Regions from separate parts of the Methylobacterium sp. 275MFSha3.1 genome, predicted to be linked through region 3. Evidence: riboswitches for the same ligand, from Rfam matches in the RefSeq annotation. Region 3 holds a riboswitch; each other region holds the start of a gene.

Region 1 (7,977 bases), on a different contig from region 3:
GATCCGCCTCCGGCAGCGCCCGGCCGGGGCGGCCCTCGACGGCGACCAGGGTCTTGGCCGGCAACCCCGGGATCGCGAGCCCCGCGGTCTCGATCGCCCGGGCGAGGGCCGGCACGTCGATCGTCTCGTCCGGGTCGTGGCCGGCCAGGGGGCTCGTGAGCGTCAGGCGCTGGGGGCCGCCGTCGGCGCGCACGTCGCCGAGGCCCCGGGCCGCGAGCCAAGTGGCCAGCGGCGCGCGCGTCGCCTCGGAGACGCCGCGGATCTGGAGATTGGCCCGGGCGGTGAGATCCAGGTGCCCGTTCCCGAAGCGCCGCGCACCCTCCGCCACGGCGCGGGCCTGATCGAGGGTCAGGATCCCGAGCGGCGGGTGGACGCGCGCGAGCAGGCCGTCGCCCGTCGGCATGGGACGCGTCAGACCGGGGCACCAGCCCCGGCGGGCTGGCGCCTCGGGCAGGGCGCGCCGATGCGGGGCCGCGCTCACTCGGCGGCCTCGCGCAGCAGGGCGTCGGCCGGGAGGGCGTTGCGTCGGCTGTGCCAGAGGCCGCGGTCCCGGGCGGCGTCGAACCGCTCCAGGATCGCGCGGGCCGCGGCGGGGTTGGCGGCGCGCAGGCGCTCGAACACCTCGGCGTCGGCGATCCAGGCCGCGTAGAGCGCCTCGAAGCCCGCATTTGTCACCGCGTCGCTCGCGGCGGCCAGGACGAAGACCGCGTCGAGCCCCTGGGCGAGCTCCTGCGCGCCCCGGTAGCCGTGGCGCAGCTGGGCCGCGATCCAGCGGGGATCGGCGAGGCGCCCGCGGATCAGGCGGGCGGAATCCTCCCGGGCCGTCCGCGCCTTCGGCCGTTCCGGGACCGACACGTCGAGGCTGTAGAGGGCGGGGCTCGCCCCCTCCAGGGCCGCGGCCGCCGCGAAACCGCCCATCGCGTCGACGGCGGCGTCGCCGTCGAACAGGTCGCGCTCGGCCACGTCGAAGGCGTGGAGATAGGCGTCGGCCGCCGCGACGCGGGCGGCGAAATCGGCGTCGGGCCCGTCGCGGTCGCCGTAGGCGTGGCCGCTCGCGGCCAGGTAGGCGCGGCCGAGGTCGGCGCGGCCGTCCCAGGCGCCGTCGAGGGCCGTGGCGGCGGTGCCGGCGCCGTAGCGGCCGGGCGCGGCCCCGTAGACGCGCACCGACGCATCGCCCCGCCGGCGCGCCGCCGCGAGGGGATTCTCGTCGTCGGCCTCGTCCCGGTCCGCCACGGCGCGGGCGGCGCGGTCGAGCAACGCCAGCGTGTCGGGGAAGGTGTCGCGGAACGCGCCGGAGACGCGGACGGTGACGTCGATTCGCGGCCGGTCCAGCATGGCGAGGGGCAGGATCTCGAAGCCGGTGACGCGGGTGCTGGCATGGTCCCAGACCGGCCGCACGCCCATCAGGGCCAGGGCGTGGGCCACGTCCTCGCCACCGGTGCGCAGGGTCGGCGAGGCCCAGAGATCCATGACGATCCGGGCCGGATAGGCGCCCTCGTCCTGGAGATAACGGGTCACCACGGCGGCGGCCGCCCGCTCGCCGAGGAGCGCGGCGGCGCGGCTCGGGATGGCCCGCGGGTCGAGGGTCGCGAGGTTGCGCCCGGTCGGGAGCACGTCGGCCCGCCCACGGGACGGCGAGCCGGAGGGGCCGGGCCGGACGAACCGCCCGTCGAGGGCCGCGAGCAGGCCGGCCCGCTCGGAGTCCGCGCTCACCGCGACGGCCTCCGCGGCCTCGTCCGGAGCGCGGGCAAAGACGTGCAGGCCGTCGCGGAAGACGGTCTCGCCGAGATCGCAGAGATGCGCGTCGAGCCGCGTCAGCGCCTCGTCCATCGGCGTGTCCGGGCCGATCCCGGCACCGTCCAGCAGTCCGGCCGCCCCGGCCTCCTCCAGGATGGCGCGGGCGATGAGGTCGGCGCGGCGGGGGTCGAGCACGCTGGCCGCCGAATACTCCTCCACCAGCTCGCGGAGCCGGGCCGCCTCGGGTGTCAGCGCGTGGACGGCGGTGTCGGGCGTCAGGTGCCCGAGCGCCACGCCGCCGAGGCGGCGCTTGAGCGGCGCTGCCTCGCCCGGGTCGTCGACGATGAAGGGGTAGATCACCGGCAGCCCGCCGACGCAGAGCGCCGGGAAGCAGTCGGGCGACAGGGCCACGGCCTTGCCCGGCAGCCACTCCGCGGTGCCGTGCGTGCCGAGCTGCACCAGGGCGTCGAATTGCTGCCGCAGGCCGAGATGGAAGGCCAGGTAGGCGTGGGTCGGGGCGCGGTCGAGGTCGTGGTAGCCGGTCTTGCGATCGGGGTCGCGGCCGCGGTCGGGCTGGAGGAAGACCGCGAGGCCGCCGTCCCGGACAATCCGGAACCGGAAGGCGCCGTCGACGCAGGCCGGGTCCGCCTCGGCTTCACCCCAGCTGTCGGTCACGGCGGCGCGGACGTCCTCGGAGAGCGTGCGCCACCACGCCGCGTAGGCCGCGAGCGGCACCCGGAACGCGGCCGGGCCGTCCGCGAGCGCCGCCATCAGCGCTCCGGGCTCCGGAAGCGCGCCGGCCGCGTAGCCCGCGGCCGCGAGGTCGGCGGCGATCGCGCGGGCGCTCGCGGGCGTGTCGAGGCCGACCGCGAATCCGGCCCGGCCGCCGCGGGCAGGGTAGTCGGACAGGACCAGGGCGACGCGCCGGGCCGCCCGGGGCAGGGCGGACAGCCGCAGCCATCCCGCGGCCCGGTCGGCCAGCGCGGCGATGCCGGCCTCGTAGGGCATGGCGCGCCGCTCGGCGAAGCCGGCGATCTCGGCACTCTCCTCCTTGAACGAGATCGGGAAGCCCGAGAGCCGGCCGTCGAATTCCGGCAGCGCGACCTGCATGGCGAGGTCGGCGGCGCCGAGGCCGCGGGCGGAGGCCTCCCAGGCCGCGCGCGGCGAACCGACCGTGAAGGCCTGCAGCACCGGGCAATCGGCGCCGTCCAGGACGAAGCCGGCCTCGTCCTCGCGGGCCGAGAAGGCGGTGGCGGCGATCACGAGGTCGGGCCTGCGCGCGCGCACGGCCTCGGCGACCGCGGCGGCGGCCTGCGGCTCCTTCAGGCTCGACACGGCCATCGGCAGCACGCCGATCCCGCGCGCCCGTAGGGCGGCGGCGAGGGCGACGAACGGGCCGGTGTCGCCTCCGAGCACGGCGGAGCGGTAGATCAGCAGGAGCGCGACGGGCTCCGCCGCGCTGCGCGCTCCGGCGAGTGGGATCGCGGTTGCGGCCGCGGCGAGGGCTGCCTCGAGGGGAAGAGCTCCGCAGCCGGGGCACCAGGGAAAGCCGCGCGGGAGCGGCACGGGCGGCTCGACCGGTCCGTCGGCGCCCAGGCGAATCGCCAGGCGCCGCAGCATCCGCCGCAAATTGTCGGGGCCGCCAGCCCGGAAATAGGCGTCGAGCTGCCCGGCGAGGTCGGGATCGGTGGAGAAGGCGGCGAGGCGCGGGTCCGGCCGGTCGTCGCCCGGCAGGACCGCGAGGACGACGCCGTGCGCCCGCGCGGCCTCGGCGCAGCGCTCGATCCCGTAGCGCCAGTAATCGAGGCCGCCCAGGCAGCGGATCACCACGACCTTGGCGCGCGCCACGACGCGCTCGACGTAGAGGTCGACCGAGAGCGGGTGCCGCAGCCTGGCGAGCTTCGCGAGCCGCAGGCTCGGCAGGCCGGGCTCCGCGGCGTGGGCCTGCCCGACCGACGCGAGGTCGCTGTCGGTGAAGGACAGCACCACGAGGTCGCCGGGCTCCTGCCCGAGATCCACGGCCGCCTCGCCCTCGTCGAGGGAGACGGCATCGATGCGCACGAGATGCACCGCGGCGGCCCCTAGAGCGAGTCCGGGCGGGCGTGCGCGACCGGCCTCATCCCGCGAGGGCCGCCGCGACGGCGTCCTTGTCGAAGCCCTTCAGGCCGATCACCACCAGCGTCCCGTCGCGGGCTTCCCCGGACCGCCAGGGGCGGTCGAAATGATGGGTCACGCGCCGGCCGACACCCTGCACCACGAGGCGCATCGGCTTGCCCTCGACCTCGGCAAATCCCTTGATGCGCAGGACGCCGGCGGCCTCGGCCGCCACCTCGACCCGGGCCGCGAGATCTCCCGCGGTCACCGCCGGGCGCACCGGCAGCGCCACGGTCTCGAAATCGTCGTGGTCATGGTCCTCGCCCTCGCCGTGATGCGAGGGTCGGGCGTCGAGATCGTCCTCGGCGGCCGCGCCGAGGCCGAGCAGCACCCGCGGGTCGATGGCGCCGTTCTCGGTCTCGACCACCTTCACGGCGCGGGGCAGGTGCCCCTCGACCTCGGCGCGGACCCGCGCCCGCGTCGCGGCGTCGATCAGGTCGGCCTTGTTGACGACCACGAGGTCGGCGCAGAGGAGCTGGTCCTCGAACACCTCCTCCAGGGGGTTGTCGTGGTCGACCGACTGGTCGGCGGCGCGCTGGGCCGCCAGGGCCTCCGGATCCTCCGCGAAGGCGCCCGAGGCCACCGCCGGGCCGTCCACCACCGCGACCACGCCGTCGACGGTCACTCGCGAGCGGATCGCCGGCCACTGGAACGCCTGGACCAGCGGCTTCGGCAGGGCGAGGCCGGATGTCTCGATCAGGATGTGCTCCGGCGGCTCGGCGCGGCCGAGAAGGGTCTCCAGCGCCGGCACGAAATCGTCCGCGACCGTGCAGCAGATGCAGCCGTTCGGCAGCTCGACGATGGCGTCCTCGGTGCAGCCCTCGACGCCGCAGGCCGCCAGGAAGGACTTGTCGAAGCCGATATCACCGAACTCGTTCACCAGGATCGCGAGGCGGCGCCCCTTGGCGTTCTCGACCACGTGGCGGACGAGGGTCGTCTTGCCGGCCCCGAGGAAGCCGGTGACGATGGTGCAGGGGATCTTGTTCACGAGGGTCATTCCGCGGGCTCCAGGGTGCCGGCGGGGACCGGGCGGGGTTCTGGGAAAGGGGGAATGCGGGCGATCACGCCCTTGCGGAACGCCTCCGGACGCTCGCGCCAGGGCACGATGCCGTCCGGGGTCGCCGCGTAGGCCGCGAGCCCGCCGAGGATGATCTCGGCCGACGCGGCCGGATCCATGTCGCCGTAGACGTAGGTCCAGCGGTCGGCCGCGGCGACCGCCACGGTGCAGGGCCGCTTGCAGACCGACAGGCACTCCACCGCCTCGACCCGCAGGTCCGGCGTGGCGCCGCTCCGCGCCCGGAGCGCCTCCAGCAGGCGGGCCCCGGCGCGGGGGCCGTCGGGGTCGTCGTCCGGCCGGCGGCAGGTGATGCAGACGTAGAGAACGGTCTCAGGCACGGGCCGCTCCCCGATCCGCGCCGCGGGCGAAGGCCTGCCACGCCCAGCCGAGCCCCAGCCCGATCAGGATCCAGAACACGAAGCTGATGGCGAGCGACCGAGCGGCGAATTGCGCGGCGAGCGCCGCCGGAAGTTCGGACGCGGCCTCGGGCGCCTGCGGGGCGCCGACGACGTGCGGGGCGATGATCAGGACGAGCCCCCCGAGGATCGTGATCAGCGCGCGGCGAATCGTGATCAGGTAGAGCCCCATCCCGGTCGCCGCGGCGGTCATCACCCACCACGCCTGCCGCGTCGCGAGCGGGGCCGCCGCGCTGCCGGGCAATTCCGGGGGCAGGCCAAGGCCCGGCGCGAGCGCGACGCTGGCGAAGGCGGCCACCGCGAAGGCGAGGCCGACCTGCGGCGTGGGTTCGCGGCCGCAGGCGAGCATCACCGCGCCGAGCAGCAGCGCGTAGCCGACGCCACCCACGAGGGTCGCGAGCCCGGTGAAGGCCATCCGCGGCAGGCCGGGCGCGGGCTGCCATTCCGGCGCGGCGTCGGGCGCGGCGTGATCGTGCCCGGCATGGGCCAGCACGATCGGGAACGCCTTGATCGGGAGCGCCTTGGCAGCCCGGTTCGGCGCCTCCTGCTGCTCGTAGCGCTCGGCCGCGACGATCAGCGGCGAGGTCAGCGTGAGTTCGAGGCCCGTCACGATGGCAGCCGCGAAGAAGCCGGCGGCGAGGGCCGCCGACAGGAGCCGGATGATCATCCCTGGTCCGGGGACGTCAGTGACAGGGGAAGTTCTGGGTGTGGCGGAAGTCGTGCGCCGCGTTGTGGAGCGCGATCGCCGGCGAGAAGCCCGCCATGAACAGCAGGCCGAGGCCCAGCACGGCCGCGAGCGCGACGGCGATCGGGCGCTCCGACGCGCGGGTGCCGGCGGCGACGGGGGCGAGGGTTTGCGTCGTCATCAGAAGCGTCTCCAGCCGCCCCACCGGCGGCATTGCGGGATCCTGTCGCGACGGCAGGTCTCCTGGCTCGCGGCTCGGCGCGCCCACCGCCTTCCCGGATCGCTCCGGTGGCGCTTGGCGGGCGCTCGCCGCTCACAGTTGCGGGGGCAGCCGCGGAATCGGGGCTTCAAACCCCTCACCGCATTCCCTTTTCACCCCGTCTCCGGGGCACCGTCGCCCGGCCGTTGTAGACGCATGACCGCCAGGACACAACGGAGCGGCGCCGGATCGCGGCCGTTTCCCGCGCCCGCCCCGCGATCGGGGCGGGCTTGACGGCCGCGCCCCGGAGCGGGCACCGCCGCACCCGATACCCGCCCGGCCCCGGCGCGGGCGCTGAACTCCCGGAGACCCGATGGCCCCGACAGACGATCCGACCCCGGTCCTCGTCGATCTCGCGGCCGGCCGTGAGCCGCGGATCGTCTCCGATGCGGGCACGGGAACGACGTGGCTCGAGGTCGACCTCGGCGGCCGCTTCCCGATCCATTCCGTCGCCCTGCGGCCGGGGGAGGGGGCGGTTCCCGCCGAGCCTGGCGACGTCGCGGTGGCGGTCTCGCAGGACGGCGTGACGTGGGCCGAGCCGGACCTCGCTGGCTGGACCGCGACCCCGGACGCCCTCGTCGCCGCGATCGTCCCCGACGAGCGGGCCTGGGCGCGCGCGGTCCGGATCGCCGCGCCCGAACCGGCCCGGATCGCCGGCATCGGCATCCGCGCCGACGAGGCCGCGGTCGACCTGATCGCGCTGCGGGCGATGCTCGGCCTCGACGTGATGCTCCTGAACGAGACGCCCGGCGCCAACGTCTACGTCACCTACGCGCTCCAGTCGGCGCCCGACCGCGCCAGCCACGCCCTGGTCGGCCTGTCGCTGTTCGAGAACGGCGCCTTCGGCAACTGCCTCGTCCAGTACATCATCGCGGTGACGATCGCGAAGGCGCTCAACCTGAAATACATCAAGGTGCCCAAGGTCGACCGCAGCAAGGTGATCTTCCTGACCGAGCGGCTGACCTGCGACGGCCTCACCTTCATCCCGCCGGACGAGCCGCTGCCGGCGGACGGCTACTTCCTGTCGGGCCTGTATTTCGACCCGACGCAGTTCGAGCGCATGACCGCGCTGCGGGGGCCGACGGATTCGCGCGCGATCGTGCAGAGCGTGATCCGGCCGCTGTTCAACGGCCTGCCGAAGAGCTTCCCGGTGAAGCCCGACGACCAGCTCCTGATCCACATCCGGTCGGGCGACATCTTCAGCACCTGGGTGGATCCGCACTACCCGCAGCCGCCCTTCGCGTTCTACCGGATGGTCATCGACCGGCTTCTGGCCGAGGGTCGCATCCGCTCGGTCAAGCTCGTCTTCGAGAACAGGCTGAACCCGGTCATCGCCGAGGTGGAGGCGTACGCCGAGCGGCGCGGACTGCCGGTGGAGATCCAGAGCGAGTCGCTGATCTCCGACGTCGCGGCGCTGGTGAACGGCCGCTACCTCGTCTTCGGGCTGGGGACCTTCGGGCCGGGGATCTGCCACCTCTCCGACCACGTCGAGCAGGTCTTCTACTTCGCGTCGAACTGGCCGCAGGGCTTCCAGTCGATCCCCACCATCGGGAAGGTGGTCGAGGTCCGCGATCTCGAGGGCCGCTACATGAAGGTCGGCGAGTGGCAGAACACCGACGCGCAGCGCCGGACGATGGTGGATTACCCGGCCGAGGCCCTCGCCTTCGAC
Region 2 (7,977 bases), on a different contig from region 3:
GTGCCGTCGACGTCGAAGACGACGAGCCTCATCGCGACCGACGCGCCGGAAGTCGCGCCGCGAGCCGCCCCGCCGGCGCGGGTGAAAGGAGGCGGGTCCCCGTCACGGCTTCCGGCCCGGCTGGGCCGGCGCGGCCGCGGCGGGCTGGCCGCCGGGGATCCGGGTCCGCTCGTAGCCGAGCCGGCACCGGATCAGGAAGCGCCGGCGCTTGCCGCCGCGCAACCCGCGCTGATGCGAGGCGCGGTTGCAGGCCGCGTAGGAGCGCCGCCGGCGCTCCGCGCGGGCACTGTTGGCGGTGCGCGGGGCGGCCTGCGCGGGCGCCGCGCCCGGGGCGGGCGCCGGGGCCGGATGCGGGGTCGCCGTCTCGGGGGGGTGGGTGCCGTTCGCCGTCGGCGCCGCCCTGGTCGTCTCGCCCGGCGCGGCATGCGCGATCGGCCCGGTGAGGCACAGGGCGGCGAGGCAGGCCAGCATCGCGAGCTTCATGTGTCAGGGTCTCGAACCGCCGGGAACAGGCCCCGCGGCGGATCGGCGGGGCGCGGGGCAGCATATGAGGCGGCGCGGCCGGTTGCCAAGGCATGCGCCGCGCGGGACGCTCGGTCCGCACCCGACTTTCACCGGAGATGCCGCGGCGCTGACGGGCGCTGGCGTGACGGTTATCGGGGGGACGGGAAGGGTGATCCGGCGATGAACCTCGTGCTGCTGCCCGGCTTCATGACCGATGCCGACCTCTGGTCGGACGTGGTCGCGCGCCTCGCCGAGGTGGGTCCGATCACGCACGGCGACCTCGCGCGGGACGCCGCCATCGCCGACATGGCGCGCCGCGTCGTCGCGGAGGCGCCGCCGCGCTTCGGGCTCGTGGGCTTCTCCATGGGCGGCTACGTCGCCCGCGCGGTCGCCCGGCTCGTGCCGGACCGGGTGGAGGCGCTGGTCCTCGTCGCCACCTCGTCGCGGGCCGACACGCCGGCCCAGGCGCGCCGGAAGGCCGCCGCGGTCGCCCATATCCGCCAGCAGGGCTACCGGGGCCTCAGCCGGTCGGCGATCCTCCAGTCGGTGCACCCGGACCGCGCCGGCGACGCCGCCCTCCTGAGCCGGATCCGGCAGATGGGCGACCGCCTCGGCGGAGAGGTCTTCCTGCGCCAGGCCGGGCAGGCGCGCGAATCCGATGGCGACCGCCTCGGCGCGATCGGCTGCCCGACCCTGGTCGTGGCGGCGGCCCAGGACGCCCTGCGCAGCCTCGACGAGGCGCGGGAGCTCCGCGACGGCATCCCGGGCGCGACGCTGAGGGTGATCGACGGGTCGGGCCACATGCTGCCGCTCGAGGCCCCGGACGCGCTGGCGGACGCGATCGTGCCCTGGCTGCGGGCTCAGGCCTCCGGAGCCTCGACGATCGGGTCGTAGCGGGCGGCGTCGAAGCCCAGGAGGTTCCAGCTCTGCGCCATGTGGGGCGGGAGCGGCGCGCTCACGTCGACCGGCTTGCCGGTCCGCGGGTGCGGGATGACGATCCGCCGGGCGAGCAGGTGGAGGCGGTTCTGGATGCCGCCCGGCAGCTCCCAGTTCTCGACGGAGAAGTATTTCGGGTCGCCCACGATCGGGTGGCCGATATGGGCCGCGTGGGCGCGCAGCTGGTGCGTGCGGCCGGTGACCGGCTTGAACGACAGCCAGGACAACTTCTGGGCCGCCTGATCGACCATCGCGTAGTAGGTCAGCGCGTGGCTCGCGCCCTCGTCGCCGTGCTTGGCGACCCGCATCCGCGCGTCGGCGTCGGTGGGCTCCTCCTTGGCGAGGTAGGTCGAGACGCGTCCCTGCCGGACCCGCGGCACGCCCGCGGTGAGCGCCCAGTAGATCTTCCGCGCCGCCCGGGACCGGAAGCTCTTGGCCAGCGTCGCGGCGGCGAGCCGGGTCTTGGCGATGATCAGGCACCCGGCCGTGTCCTTGTCCAGCCGGTGGACGAGGCGCGGCTTCTGGCCGTCCGGACCCGTGAGGGCGGCGAGCAGGCCGTCCACGTGCCGGACCGTCCCCGAACCGCCCTGGACCGCGAGGCCGAAGGGCTTGTTGAGGATCATCATGTCGGCATCCTCGTAGAGGATCAGCGACCGGATGAAGGCGGCGTCGTCCTGCTCGCGGGCGGCGCTGCGCGGCCGCTCGGTGGGCTGGTCGAGGCGCAGCGGCGGCACGCGCACGCTCATGCCCGGCTCCAGCCGGTCGTTCGGCTTGGCGCGCTTGCCGTCGACCCGCAACTCGCCCTTGCGGACGATGGTCTGCACGCGGGTGAAGGGCAGGAGCGGGAAGCGGGCGGTGAGGAAGCGGTCGATCCGCATCCCGGCCTCGTCCGGCTCGACGGTCAGGGTCTGCACGCCGGAGGCGAGGGTCGCGGAGGCGGCGGCGCGCTGCTCGCGCCGGGTCGGACCGGGCGCGGGGGCAGAGGCGGTGGCGAGGGCCGGGGAGGGGGCCGCCGAGCGCTTGGCCGGCGGCCGGCCGCCGGGCTTGCCCGCCGCGGCGTCGCGCGGTGCGGCAGCGTCGCGGCGCGGCTTCGGCGGCCGGGCCGGCGCCGGGGCCGCAGCGGCCTGCGCGCCCCAGGGATCGCGGGTGCCGGCATCCTCGCCGCGGTTGCGGGCCGCGCGCTCGGCGGCGTCGCGGGCGCTGGTGCGCGGGCCCGTGCGGGCGCGGCCGTCGGCCTGGGCCTTGCCGCCCCTGAACTTGCTGGCGCTGGACTTGCCGGCCTGAGGCTTGCGCCCCGTCGGCCCGCCGCTTCTGGGAGGTCGTATCGTCATGCTTCCGCCGGCACCCGTCTCCGCGTCGGACGGAGCGTCCGGGCGCATGGGCCGCGGCGTCGCGGACGTCCGGACCGATGGGATTGCCCGGCTGTAGCATCGCCCGCGCCGAGCGGCAAAGGCAGTGGGCCGGCCCGGTCCGTCAGGGCTCCGCGCGCCACGCGTCGCGGAGGCGGGCCTTCAGGCCGGCGGGGAAGAGGTCGGGACCGCCCGGCACGTCGAGCCCGTCCAGATCGCACCACCGCGCCACGCAGGCGGTGCCGGAATCCTCGTGGAAGACGAAACGCTCCTGCCCGTCGAACCGCCCCGGCGGCAGGGCGACGGGGAACAGGAACAGCACCTCGTGCCCGACCTGCCCCTCGTGCGTGAAGATGTTCTCCATGACGCGGGGGCCGCCGAGCACCGAGACGGTGACGCCGAGCTCCTCCCGGAACTCCCGGATCAGGGCGTCCTCGACCCGCTCGCCGAACGCGACGCTGCCGCCGAGCGGCCGGACGCCTTTCAGCCGCCCATCATCCGCGCGGACCTCGGCCACGAGCAGGCTGTTGCCGCGCCGGGGCAGACCCAGTGCCTTCACGCGAATCTCCGCAGGGGGCCGCCAGACCGTCATCCCGCAGGGGCTAGCCCGTCGTCGGCGAGGCCGCAACGGACCGGCGCACAGCGCGCCGATCCACGGCAACAACCGGACACACGGTTGACGCCCGCCCCCGCTAAGGCCAAGCTGTGTTCGACGGTTCCCCTCGGGGATCAAAAGGGAACGCGGTGAGGGGTTCGCCCCGAAGCCGCGGCTGCCCCCGCAACTGTAAGCGGCGAGCCCTTCACCACCACGTCACTGGGTCACCCCGGGAAGACGGTGCGAGGGCGGCGACCCGCGAGCCAGGAGACCTGCCGTCAGCCGTGGTCACACGCGAAACGCGCCGGGCGGGGTGTCCTGGCGGGTGTCGAGGCGCCGCCAGTCCCGAGGGGAGGCGGCCGCCGAGGCCTCGTTCGCGGTGACGTGCCACAGCTAGCGCGCCCGCGACGCCGTTCCCCATGCCCGTCTCCGCCGTCCCGAACCCCTCGAGCCCTGTCGCAGGACGCCGTCGCGCGCCCGCACGGGCAGAGGCTACCGGACAGCGCGCGCATTGTAATGTTATTACAATGCTTGTAGGACGCGGGGGCCGGCGCGCGCCGTGCACGGACCGCTTTCCCCATGTCTCCATCGACCCATCGCTCCCGCCCCGGCGGGCGGGCCCCGCTCTGCGGCGTTCTCCTCGCGCTCCTCGCCAGTCCGACCGCCGCCCAGGAGGCGGTCACGCTGGATGAGCTGTCCGTCGCCGGCGCGGGCGGCGACCCGAGCCGCCTGCCGCCGAATGGCCTCAACCTGCGCACCCCCGACCGGACCGCGAGCCGCCTCGGCCTGACGCCGCTGGAGACGCCGGCCAGCCTCGACATCGTGTCGGGCGAGACCGCGCGGCTGCGCGGCCAGGACACGATCGCCGAGGCCGTGACTCAGGACGCGACCGGCATCACCACCATCGCGGCGCCCGGCAACGGCAACGGCGCGTTCACGTCCCGCGGCTTCGCCGGCCCGAACTCGATCCAGCAGCTCTACGACGGCACGCGCTTCTACGTCGGCGCCAACACCGTGACCTTCCCGTTCGACACGTGGAACGTCGAGCGGATCGAGGTGCTGCGCGGGCCGTCCTCGGTGCTCTACGGCGACGGCGCCATCGGCGGCGTCATCAACGTGGTGCCCAAGAAGCCGGTCTTCGTGCCGATCAACGCCGCCCGCGCGGTGATCGGCACCGACGGGGTCGCGCGGCTCGCCCTCGATTCCGGTGGCCCGCTGGGCCAGGCGGAGTACGGCGACACCTTCGCGTACCGCCTCAACGTCAGCGGCAACCGCGCCGACGGCTGGATGCGGCCGGAGGGCGATTTCCGCAACCTCGCGGTCTCCACCGCCCTGCTGTTCCGGCCGAGCGCCGACCTCGCCTTCACCCTGAGCCACGATCTCGGCTACCAGGAGCCCGCCCGCTACTGGGGCACCCCGTTGGTCGAGGGACGGATCCCGGATCTCATCCGGTTCAACAACTACAACGTCCGCGACGCGAAGATCACCTGGGCCGACAACTGGACCCAGCTCAAGACCGAGTGGTCCCCCTCGGCCGACATCACGATCCGCAACACCGCCTACCGGCTGACCAGCCGGCGCCACTGGCTCGACGTCGAGCAGTACAGCTACAACCGCGGCACCGGGCTCGTGGACCGGGGCGACTACCTGGAGATCTACCACAGCCAGGAGCAGGTCGGAGACCGCCTCGACGCGACGTTCCGGGGCAGCCTGTTCGGGCTGCCGAACCAGTTCGTAGCCGGCTTCGACGTGAATCACATCGACTTCCGCCACACCAACAACTTCTACTTCGACCAGACCACGAGCGTGCCGCTCACCGGCTACGATCCGGGCCTGTTCCCGCAGAACGGCCGGGCGCGCCCGGCCTACGCGACGCAGACGAGCCAGGCCTCTGTCTTCGCCGAGGACCGGGTGATCCTGTCGGACAAGCTGTCATTCCTCACGGGCGTGCGCCTCGACGTGCCGACGCTGAACCGCGAGGACCTGCAGACGGGATCGCGGTTCGAGAAGACCTATCGGGCGCTCGGCTACCGGTTCGGCCTCGTCTACAACCCGACGCCGGACAGCGCGCTCTACGCCCAGTACAGCTTCGCCACCGACCCGGTGAACAGCCTGATCACGCTGTCGCAGTCGCTGGCCGGCTTCAAGCTCGCGACCGGCGATCAGGTCGAGATCGGCGCCAAGGGGCTGGCCTTCGACGGCGCCCTCGAATGGACCGTCGCGGGCTACCGGATCGTCAAGGACAACCTGATCTCGGCGATCCCCGGCCAGCCGACGCTGTCCACGCAGGTGGGGAGCCAGTCCTCGCAGGGCTTCGAGCTGGCGCTCGGCTGGCGCTTCGCGCCGGGCTGGCGGCTCGACGGCAACCTCGCGCTCCTCCACGCGCAGTACGACCGGTTCGACCAGACGGTGAACGGCGCCACCGTCTCGTACGCCGGCAACCAGCCGATCGACGTGCCCGAGCGCGTGGCCAATCTCTGGCTGACCTGGGACGTCACCCGCGACTGGACCGCGCGGGTCGGACTGCAGAACGTCGGGCAGGTCTACAGCGACTTCGGCAACACGGCGCGGCGCCCCGCCTACAACCTCGTCAACGCGGTCCTGGACCATCAGGTGACGGCGGATTCACGCCTGTCCGTGCGGGTCTACAACCTGTTCGACAAGGTCTACGCGATCTCGGGCAACGCCGTGAACGGGGTCGGGACCAACTGGCTGCTCGGGCGCCCGCGCTCGGTCGAGGTCGCCTACACGGTGACGTGGTGAGCCTGCCGCGCCGGCTCGGCAAGGCGGGACGGCGCTGGCTGCTCCTGTTCCACCGCTGGGCCGGGATCGCCGCGGGGCTGTTCTTCGCGCTGTGGATCGGCTCTGGGCTGGTGATGCTCTCCGTGCCGTTCCCGGCGCTCACCGAGGCCGAGCGGCTGTCGCGGCTCGCCCCGATCGCCTGGGATCAGGTCGCGGTCGCGCCGGACGCGGCGCTGCGGGCCGGCGGGCTCGCCGGCGTGCCGGCCGCCTTCGGCCTGGAGATGCGGGGCGACGAGCCGGTCTACCGGATCGCCGGCCACGACGGCGCCCGGGTGACGGTCTCGGCACGGACCGGCGCGCGGCTCGGCCCGCTGACACCCGCAGACGCGCTGCGTGTCGCGGCCGGTGGTGCTCCGGCTGCGCAGGCCGAGCTGGTCGCGCGCGACCAGTGGACCGTCACGGCCCGCTACGACCCGCTCCGGCCTTTCCTGAAGGTGGCCCTCGGCGACGCCGCGGGGACCGAGCTCTACGTGTCTGCGGTGACCGGCGAGATCGCCCTCGACACGACACGCTTCGAGCGGGGCTGGAACTGGGTGGGTTCGGTGGCGCACTGGATCTACCTCACGCCGCTGCGGGCCCGGCCGGAGCTGTGGCGGACGATCCTGTTGTGGCTCTCCGGTTTCGCCGCCCTCGGCGCGCTGAGTGGAGGCGTGATCGGGATCTGGCGCCTGCGCCTTCGGCGGCGCTACGCGGCCGGGGCGGTCACGCCCTATCGCGGGCTGGCGCGCTGGCACCACCTGCTCGGCCTCGCGGGGGGCCTCGGCTTGAGCACGTTCATCGTCAGCGGCTGGATCTCCATGAACCCGAACCGCTGGTTCAGCGCGACCAGCCCGCCGGTAGCGTTGCGCGCCGCCTATGCCGGAACCCCGCCGGCGCTCGGCCTCGATCCGCACCGGCTCCGCGATGGCGCCGTGCCGGATACGCGCACCCTGCGCTTCGCCGCCATCGGCGGACGCTGGTGGATCGTCGCCGAGACGGCGGACGGCCTCCCGACGGTCGCAGCGGACGGCGCGACCGCCCTCGACGCGCGCAGCATCGCGACGGCCGCGGCAGACGGTTTCGCGGACGGTCCCCTCCGGTCGATCCGCCCGTTATACGCCTACGACGCCTACTGGTATCCCCACGGGGCCGACCCACGGCCGCTTCCGGTGCTGCGCCTGCGCTTCGGCGACGCGGCCGCCACGTGGCTCCACGTCGATCCCCGGGACGGCACGATCCTCCAGCGCCTGGACCGCTCGGGCCGGATCAACCGCTGGCTGTTCGACGCCGCGCACCGGCTCGACCTGCCGGGGCTCACCGGCAACCGCCCCCTGCACGATATGGCCCAGTGGGTCCTGAATCTCTTGGCGGCGGGCATCGCGGTCACCGGGATCGTGGCGGGCTGGCGCAGGCTGCGTCGGACGCTGTCCGCCTGAGGTCGGTTTCAGCGTGTGCTGTCGAGCGGTCGAGATCGGCCCGGCGGTGGCTTCCGATCCGGTCGTGCTGCGCGTCAGGACGACAGCCCGGAGGCGGACGCAAATACCTCCACGTCCGGCCTGTGCGCCTGTCGGTATTCACGGGGGCTCACGTCGTAGCGATCCTTGAAGCGGCGCGCGAAATGCGCCTGGCTGCTGAAGCCACAGCCATAAGCCAACAGGCCGATCGACAGGGTGGCGCAGGCCGGGTCGGTCAGGCGCTTGGCTGCCACCTCCAGTCGGCGTCCCCAGATGTAGTCGGAGATGTGCCGGCCGCGCTCATGAAACAGCTCCTGCAGCCGCCGCAACGACACGCCCATCGCGGCGGCGAGCCGGG
Region 3 (7,977 bases):
ACGCGGCCACCCCCGTCAGCACGATGAAGATGGGCGCGCACAGGCTGACCGCGAGGCGTGCGAGATACAGGGCCGGCAGGGCGGTCCTGGCATCCATCGGGTCGGCGACCGGCACGTGCAGGAACCAGGTTTCCCGCAGGTGGTCGAGAAGCATCAGCACCATCACCAGCCCGCGCAGGGCGTCTATGGAGGCGATGCGTCCGGTCCTGGCCGATTCCTCGGTCGCCGCGTCCAGCGTGCCCGGATGGACGCCCATCAGAACCGCGCCGTCATGCTGATGGTCACCCGGCGAGGCTCGCCAACGCCGACCCAGAAGGCGTTGTAGGAGCGCTCGTAGTAGGTCTCGTCGAAGATGTTATCGACGTTCAGCCCGAAGCGCAGGTTCTCGTAGCGGTAGTAGGCCAGGGCATCGGTCAGCACGTAGCCGGGGAGCCGAAACCGCTCGTTGCCGCTGTCCCCGAGACGCGAGCCGACGGCCCGGACGCCTCCGCCGAACCCGAAACCCTTCCAGTCGCCGGCCTGGACCTCGTAGACGCCGAGCAGGCTGCCCGAGTGGCGCGGGATGTTGAGTAGCGGCGAGCCGACCCGCAGGACCTCGTCGCGGGTCACCGCGGCGTCGATGAAGGCGTAGCCCCCGATCAACCGAAACTCCGGCGTTACCTGTCCGACGAAGCTGAGGTCGAAGCCCTGGCTGCGCACCGCGCCGGCGGCGATCTGGAAGAAGAAGTCCCGCGGGTCGGTCGTGAGGACGTTCTCCTTCTCGATGTGGAAGGCCGCGCCGGTCACGCTCAGGCTGGTGAAGAGGTCGAGCTTGACGCCCGCCTCGTAGCCGAAGCCGGTCTCCGGGGCGAAGGGTCGGGTCGCGATGTCGAAGCCGGTATTGGGCCGGAACGAGGCCGCCACGTTGCCGTAGAACGAAAGGAAGGAGAGCGGCTGGTAGACGAGACCCGCGCGGGGCGAGAAGCCGGTCCGGTCCTGCTCCGTGCGCTCGTTACCGACCTTGTCGCGGAAGGTCTGGTTGTAGAAGTCGGTCCGGTTGCCGAGGAGCAGCTTCCATTCCGGGCTGAGCGCAATCTGATCCTGCACGTAGATGGCGGTGTTCCCGACGTTCTCGCTCGCGCTGTAGCGCCGCGTGAAGGGCGGCTTGGGCTGGCCGTAGACCGGGTTGAACAGGTCGATGGCGAACGGGTCGAGCCGCGGCGTCGAGCGCAGCAGGTTCTCGGTGCTGTTGTAGCGCTCGTGCTCAAGGCCGAGCAGCACTGTGTGCGCGAACGGCCCGGTATCGAAGTGCCCGACGAGCTCGGCCTGCCCGATGGCGACGCCCCAGGTGAAGTCGTGCCGGCGGAACTCGCGCAGCAGGGTGCGGCCGTCGTCGAGGAGGCCGGTCGCGCCGGTCTGCAGGCCGGTCAGGCTGCCGGTGTTGAAGTGGCCGGCAACCCTGAGCTGCCAGTCGGCATTGAAGGCGTGATCCAGGCGGATCTGCAGGATCCCGGCTTCTGACACCGAGTCGTCGCCCGGCTCACCGAAGAATCGCGAGCGCGGGACGAGGCCCAGGCGGTTGTTCACCGCGACCGTCCCGCGGTCGAAGGTCTGACGGTTGCGAAGGTACTGCGCCTCGACGGTGAGCTTGGTGTCTGGGCTAATCAGCCAACTCACCACGGGCGCGACCAGGACACGGTCGCCGTCGACGAAATCGCGAAAGCTGTCCTGCCGGGCGAGCGCGCCGTTGAACCGGTAGAGGACGGTGCCCTCCTCGTTCAGCGGTCCGCCGGCGTCGACGGTGGTGCGCGCCGTGCCGAAGCTCCCGAACAGTGTACCCATCTCGACGAAGGGCAGCGCCACGGGCTGCTTGGTCAGAATGTTGACGGTGCCGCCCGGGTCGCTGCGCCCGTACAGTGCCCCGCTCGGCCCTTTGAGCACCTCGATGGACTGGACGTTCTGCGTGTCTGGCGCGCCGTTGTAGCCGCGGGCGATGTTGAAGCCGTTGAAGAAGATGTCCTGGGTGGCGAAGCCGCGCACGGAGTAGAGGGCGAGGTTCTGTGCTCCGAAGTCGTTCTGCTTGCCGACGCCAGGCACGTAGTCGAGGGCCCGCTCGACGCGCGTGGCGGCGGTATCCCGTAGGACCTCCTGGGGCACGACGTCGACCTGCTGGGGCAGCGAGAGCCGCGGCGTCACCGTCTTGGTGCCGCTGTAGAGATCCTTGACCTGGTACGTGGGGGCGGCGGTGTAGCTGCCTTCGACCGAGAGCGGGTCGAGTACGACCGATGCCGGAGCGGGGTCGGCCCGCGGGCCCTGGGCGGTCGCTGGGGCCAGCCCAAGGGAGACGAGCGCGAGCGATGCGACGGATGCGCGAAGCCGCCACTGCGGAGTGGGACGAGACACGGGCCTTGGACCTCGGGACGGCAGTGGCACGTCACCGCGAACGAGGCCTGGGCGACCGCCTCACGAGGCGGGCGCTTCGACACCCGCCAGGACACCCCGCCCGACGCGTTTCGCGTGTGACCACGGCTGACGGCAGGTCTCCTGGCTCGCGGGTCATCGCCCTCGCACCGTCTTCCCGGGGTGACCCAGTGACATGGTGGTGAAGGGCTCGCCGCTTACAGTTGCGGGGGCAGCCACGGCATCGGGCTGTCACCCTCACCGCGTTCCCTTTTGATCCCCCGAAGGGGAACCGTCACGGCCCAGCTACAGCCTCACGAACCCGTGAGTCAACGCGAGCCGATGATCGGTCCGGGGACCGCCAGGATCCATCCGCCAATGGGCGCTCCACCGTTTCAGCCGTCCCCAGAAGCTTGCGTTGAGGCGGGCTTCCAGCGCTTGCCGAGACGCATCCCGCAGGCCATTGTGGTGGTACACATGTTGACGAGGCGGATCGCCTAAGTCATTGCTGCGGAACGGAATTCTGGATCGTACGGCGGAATCCCCCCCTCTCCGCCACTTAATTGAATTTAATCGTTGATTTAACTGAGTCTTCTGACGGGGTTGCAGTAGCGGGCCCACGTTGCGCCCCACATTTCGAAACGGCTTGTACCGGATGTAGATGGACGATGTGCCCACGCGCGCGCGAGGGCGAACTCGTTGCTCGCTATCATCACCAAGGCCGATTTCTTCGAGAGTCATTCTGATAGCGCAGCCGGGGCGAGGACCCATGCGGCAGCGGTCATGCTCGCTGCCGGACACATGACTATAGAGATTGGGAGTTCAGATCCGCCCACCGACAGTCAGCGTGAGAGGGCGAGTCGCATCCCCGATGACCGGCTCGATCTTGCCCCAGAAGAACGCCGAGTACTGCTCCGCGCGATCGGCCGGGCCGGCGTAGCCAAGTTGGTCAGAGGCCGACCTCGGCGAGTTTTGGCTCGCGACTGCCGATGGTACGCTGATAGGCGAGCGCGAGATGCTCGCCGAGCGCGTCAGCCAGTATCTTCTCACATCGAGTATGGGTGGTGTCTCGTGACCTGACCGGCTGGCTTTGGACCGGGCTGATTGAGAGGATCAGCCAGGACCGAAGGCGTCGGGCATGCGGCGAGGTCAGAAGACGAGCGGGGAGCAGGTCGTGCTGAAGCTGCGCCAGATCGAGGTGCAGACGGCACAAGGCAAAAGCTTGGCGCTGGCGTGCGAGGAGGCGGAGATCTCCGAGCAGAGCGACTCACGCTGGCGCAAGGAGTACGGCGGCCTCCAAGTCGACCAGGCCAGCAAAATGAAGCAGTTGGAGCGCGAGAACGCTCGGTTACGGCGGCTCGTGGCGGACCTGTCTTTGGAAAAGCCGGTACTGGCGGACGTCGCCTCGGGAAACTTGTAGCCCTCGAGCGACGCCGGCAGGCGGTCGATGGCATCCGGGAGAAGTACCGCCTCTTGCGAACGTCACGCCTGCCGGATCGTCGGCCTGCACCGGGGCACGCAGCCCTACGTGCCCACGCTGCCGGCCGACGCGGATGCGCTGACCCGCGCCATCATGGCCCTGGCGTCCGAGTACGGGCGCGACAGATACCGCCGTGTCACCGCGCTGCTGCAGGCAGACGGCTGGCCGGTGGGCAAGGATCGGGTTCATCCTTCGAGAACCTCAGGACGAGGGCATCTGGCCTCGCGAGGGGCTGAAGGTCCCCCAAGAGCACCGGCCGCGCAGCCGTCTCTGGCTGACCGACGGCTCATGCGTGCAACTACGGCCGCTCTGCCGCAGCTATGTGGGGAGCTTCGACTTCGTGCAGGCGCAGACACATGACGGGCGCAGCTTGCGCGTCCTGACGCTGATCGACGAGCACAGTCGGACATGCCTGGCGCTGAAGGTGGCCCGACGCATCAACAGCGTAGGTGTGATCGAGACGCTGGCCGATGCGATGTGCCTGCACGGCATCCCGGAGCACATCCGCTGCGATAACGGCCCCGAGCTGATCTCGAAGGCGCTGCGCCAGTGGGTCGCCAGGACGGGGCCACAGATTCAGTACATCGCACCCGGCTCGCCGTGGTAGAACGTGTACTGTGAGAGCTTCAACGGCAGGCTGCGCGACGAGTGCCCACACCAAGAGATCTTCTACTTGCTGAAGGAGGCGCAGATCGTGATTGGTCGATGGCAATCTACCTACAGCCGCGTCCGACCGCATTCGTCGATTGGCTATCGGCCACCTGCGCCTGTCAGCTTCCCAGATCTGGCCTTCCGGCTCCCCATGGCCGCCACCATGCAGTAGTCTCGCAATCGGCTCGGTCCAAAATACCGGTCAGGTCAAGGAGACGCCCGAACCGAGGCTATGAAGATGGGGGCATATGTGGACGTTCCGCTGGCGACCCATGCCGGCCGCCCGGATCGCGGCCAAGCTTTCGCTCAAGGCGGTCATCTGCGACCGGCCGCGCACGGTCGGTAGCCATCGAAGTCGGCGGCGACTGTACCTGAGATTCCCTGTTCGAAGCAGTTCAACGCGGCGAACTCGTGACCTCGAGCAGTTTATGTCGCGAGCAACGTCGGTACTCTCGCCCCCCCGGCGAACGCAGCCGTCGCCGTGAGTGCGCTCATCGACCGGTCCCCTGCTGCATCCGCTGGCGGGGCTTCGAATGCCGTCGCTTGCTCACCCTGCCGAAGGGCAGGCGCAACGTCGCGATCACCGGATAGACGGCGGGAAGAACGACGAGCGTCAGCAGCGTCGCGGTGATCAGGCCGCCGATCACCACCGTGGCGAGCGGGCGCTGCACTTCCGCACCCGCGCTGGTCGAGAGCGCCATCGGCAGGAAGCCGAGCGCTGCGACAAGGGCCGTCATCATCACCGGGCGCAGGCGCCTCTCGGCCGCCCGGGTGGCCGCCTCCCGCGGGTCCAGGCCGGAAGCTTCGAGGTCGCGGATGGTGCTCGTCAGCACCACGCCGTTCAGGATCGCGATGCCGAAGGTCGCGATGAAGCCGATCGCCGCCGAGATCGAGAACGGCATGTCGCGCACAGAGAGGGCAAGGATGCCCCCCGTCGCGGCCATCGGCACGTTGAGGAAGATCAGCCCGGCGCGGCGGATGTCGCTGAACATCACGACGAGGAGGACGAGGATCCCCGCCAGCGCCGCCGGCACCACCACCGAGAGGCGGGCGGTAGCCTCCTGCAGGTTCTGGTACTGGCCACTCCATTGCAGCGCGTAGCGGGGCGGCAACTTCACCTGATCGGACACGGCCTTCTGCGCGGCGTCCACGAAGCTCTGCACGTCGCGGCCGCGGACGTTGGCCTGGATCGAGATCCGCCGCTGCAGCCGCTCGCGGCTGATCTGGGCCGGGCCGGAGGTGACCTCCACCGAGGCCACCATCGCGAGCGGCACCGTCATGGCGGGACCGGTCTCCTTGCGCGGCCGCCCCACCGGCAGGGCGCGGATGCGCTCGATGTCGCTGCGGTCGGCCGGGTCGAGCCGGACCACGATGTCGGTGATGGAATTGTCGTCGCCGTAGACCATGCCGGCGGTGCGCCCGCCGATGCTCTCGACCACGTCGAGCACGTCCGAGACGTTGATCCCGTAGCGGGCGGCCTTGACCCGGTCGACCCGGATCGAGAGCGCAGGCATCCCGGCCTGCGCCTCGGCCTTCACGTCCGCCGCGCCCTGAATGCCTGAGACCACCCGCACGATGGAATCGGCCGTGTCCTTCAGGACCCTCAGATCGTCGCCGTAGAGGTTGATCGCGACGTCGCCGCGCACGCCCTCCAAGAGGTCGTCCATCCGCATCTGGATCGGCTGCGAGAAGCTGTAGGCGACGCCCGGCACCTCCTCCCGGAGGCGCTTGTCGAAGGCCGCGACGAGCCCTTCCTGGCTGTCGGCGGTCCTCCAGGTCGAGGGGTCGGTCAGGGTGATGAAGCTGTCAGTCGATTCGACGCCCATCGGGTCGGTCGGGATCTCGGCGCTCCCGGTGAGGGAGACGATCCGCTTCACCTCGGGGAAGGATTTCAGCACCCGCTCGATGCGGGTGACGGTGGCGAGCGAGGCGTTCAGCGCGATGCCGGGCAGCTTCTCGGAGGTGATGACGATCGAGCCCTCCGACAGCTTCGGCAGGAACTCGCCCCCGAGACGCGTGGCCATCGCGCAGGAGCCGGCGAACAGGGCGACCGTCGTGAGCACGGTGGCGAGCGCGTGCCGCTCGGCCCAGCGCAGCACCGGCGTGTAGACACCCCGCACCGCGTGGACGAGACGCGTCTCGCGCTCATTGACACCGCGCCCGGCGAGAAAGAGCGCCGCGAGCGCCGGCATCAGGATCAGGGTGACGACGAGCGACGAGGCGAGCGCCAGGATCACCGTGAGCGCCATCGGGGCGAACATCTTGCCGGCCACGCCTTCCAGCGCGAGGATCGGGACGTACACGATGATGATGATCGCCACCGCGAAGATCACCGGGCGGGCCACCTCGGCGGCGGCGTCGCGGATCACGTCGTGGGCCGGGCGGTCCGGGTGCTCGCCCCGGGCGCGGAGCACGTTCTCGATCATCACCACCGCGCCGTCGACGATCAGCCCGAAATCGATCGCCCCGAGGCTCATCAGGTTGCCCGACAGGCCGAGCAGCCGCATCCCGGCAAACGCCATCAGCATCGAGAGCGGGATCGCGGCGGCGACGATCAGCCCTGCGCGCAGGTTGCCGAGCAGCAGGAGCAGCACCACGATCACCAGCACCGCCCCCTCGAGGAGGTTGTGCTCCACCGTGCGGATGGTGCGGTCCACCAGCGCGCTGCGGTCGTAGAACGGGACGATCTCGACCCCCGGCGGCAGTTGCTGGCGCAGGGCGGCGATCGTCTTCTTCACCTCCGCGACCACGGCGCTGGCATTCTCGCCGTAGCGCATCATCGCGATGCCGACGACGGTCTCGCCTTCCGCGTCGTGGGTGACGGCGCCGAGCCGGACCTTGGGGGCCTCCTGCACCGTGCCCAGCGTGCCGAGCGTCACCGGCACGCCGCCGGGGCCCGTCGCGACGACGATGTTCGCGATGTCCTCCGGGCCCTTGGCGAGGCCGAGGCCGCGGATCGTCTCCTGCTGGTCGTTGTGCTCGATGTAGGCGCCGCCCCGGGCGGCGTTGTTCTCGGCGAGCGCCGTGTAGACCTGGGCCAGCGTCACGCCGTAGCGGCGCAGCGCGTCCGCCGAGACGCGGACCTCCTCGGTCGGCATCTGGCCGCCGTAGATGTTCACGTCGGCGATTCCGGGGGTGAGCTTCAGCTTCGGCGCGATGGTCCATTGCAGGATGCGCTTGAGCTGCATCGGCGTGTAGGCGGGCCCGCGCAGCTCGAACTGGTAGATCTCGCCGAGCCCGGTCGCCATCGGACCCATCTGCGGATCGCCGACTCCGGCGGGCATCAGGCTCTTGGCCTGGGGCAGGCGCTGGAATACCTCCGCCCGCGCCGCTGTGACCGACACGGATTCGTCGAAGGTGACGTAGACCGCCGAGACGCCGGCCCGGGACGTCGAGCGGACGTTGGAGAGCCCCGGCGCGCCGGCCATCGCGTTCTCGACAGGAAAGGTGACGAGCCGCTCGACCTC

The links. A riboswitch is a leader RNA that binds a small molecule or an ion and turns the genes downstream of it on or off. The one in region 3 is predicted to bind cobalamin.
Region 1: another riboswitch for cobalamin. It lies ahead of BLW78_RS16075 (CbtB domain-containing protein); the one in region 3 lies ahead of BLW78_RS01130 (TonB-dependent siderophore receptor).
Region 2: another riboswitch for cobalamin. It lies ahead of BLW78_RS18695 (TonB-dependent receptor); the one in region 3 lies ahead of BLW78_RS01130 (TonB-dependent siderophore receptor).

What each region holds. Positions count from the first base shown of each region.
Region 1 is NZ_FNWP01000012.1:106,833-114,809, reverse strand. It holds gene cobG (precorrin-3B synthase) at 1-481, opposite strand, end outside; gene cobN (cobaltochelatase subunit CobN) at 478-3,807, opposite strand; gene cobW (cobalamin biosynthesis protein CobW) at 3,854-4,888, opposite strand; gene BLW78_RS16085 (DUF1636 domain-containing protein) at 4,885-5,286, opposite strand; gene BLW78_RS16080 (CbtA family protein) at 5,279-6,031, opposite strand; gene BLW78_RS16075 (CbtB domain-containing protein) at 6,048-6,230, opposite strand; cobalamin riboswitch at 6,265-6,460, opposite strand; gene BLW78_RS16070 (discoidin domain-containing protein) at 6,622-7,977, shown strand, end outside.
Region 2 is NZ_FNWP01000015.1:97,832-105,808, reverse strand. It holds gene BLW78_RS18720 (HAD-IA family hydrolase) at 1-32, opposite strand, end outside; gene BLW78_RS18715 (hypothetical protein) at 103-483, opposite strand; gene BLW78_RS18710 (alpha/beta fold hydrolase) at 685-1,398, shown strand; gene BLW78_RS18705 (RluA family pseudouridine synthase) at 1,365-2,771, opposite strand; gene BLW78_RS18700 (NUDIX hydrolase) at 2,914-3,381, opposite strand; cobalamin riboswitch at 3,486-3,679, shown strand; gene BLW78_RS18695 (TonB-dependent receptor) at 3,964-6,147, shown strand; gene BLW78_RS18690 (peptidase) at 6,141-7,601, shown strand; gene BLW78_RS18685 (helix-turn-helix domain-containing protein) at 7,676-7,977, opposite strand, start outside.
Region 3 is NZ_FNWP01000002.1:248,267-256,243, forward strand. It holds gene BLW78_RS01125 (acetyltransferase domain-containing protein) at 1-256, opposite strand, end outside; gene BLW78_RS01130 (TonB-dependent siderophore receptor) at 256-2,382, opposite strand; cobalamin riboswitch at 2,496-2,691, opposite strand; partial or broken gene BLW78_RS01135 (IS3 family transposase) at 3,518-4,682, shown strand; gene BLW78_RS01140 (efflux RND transporter permease subunit) at 5,002-7,977, opposite strand, start outside.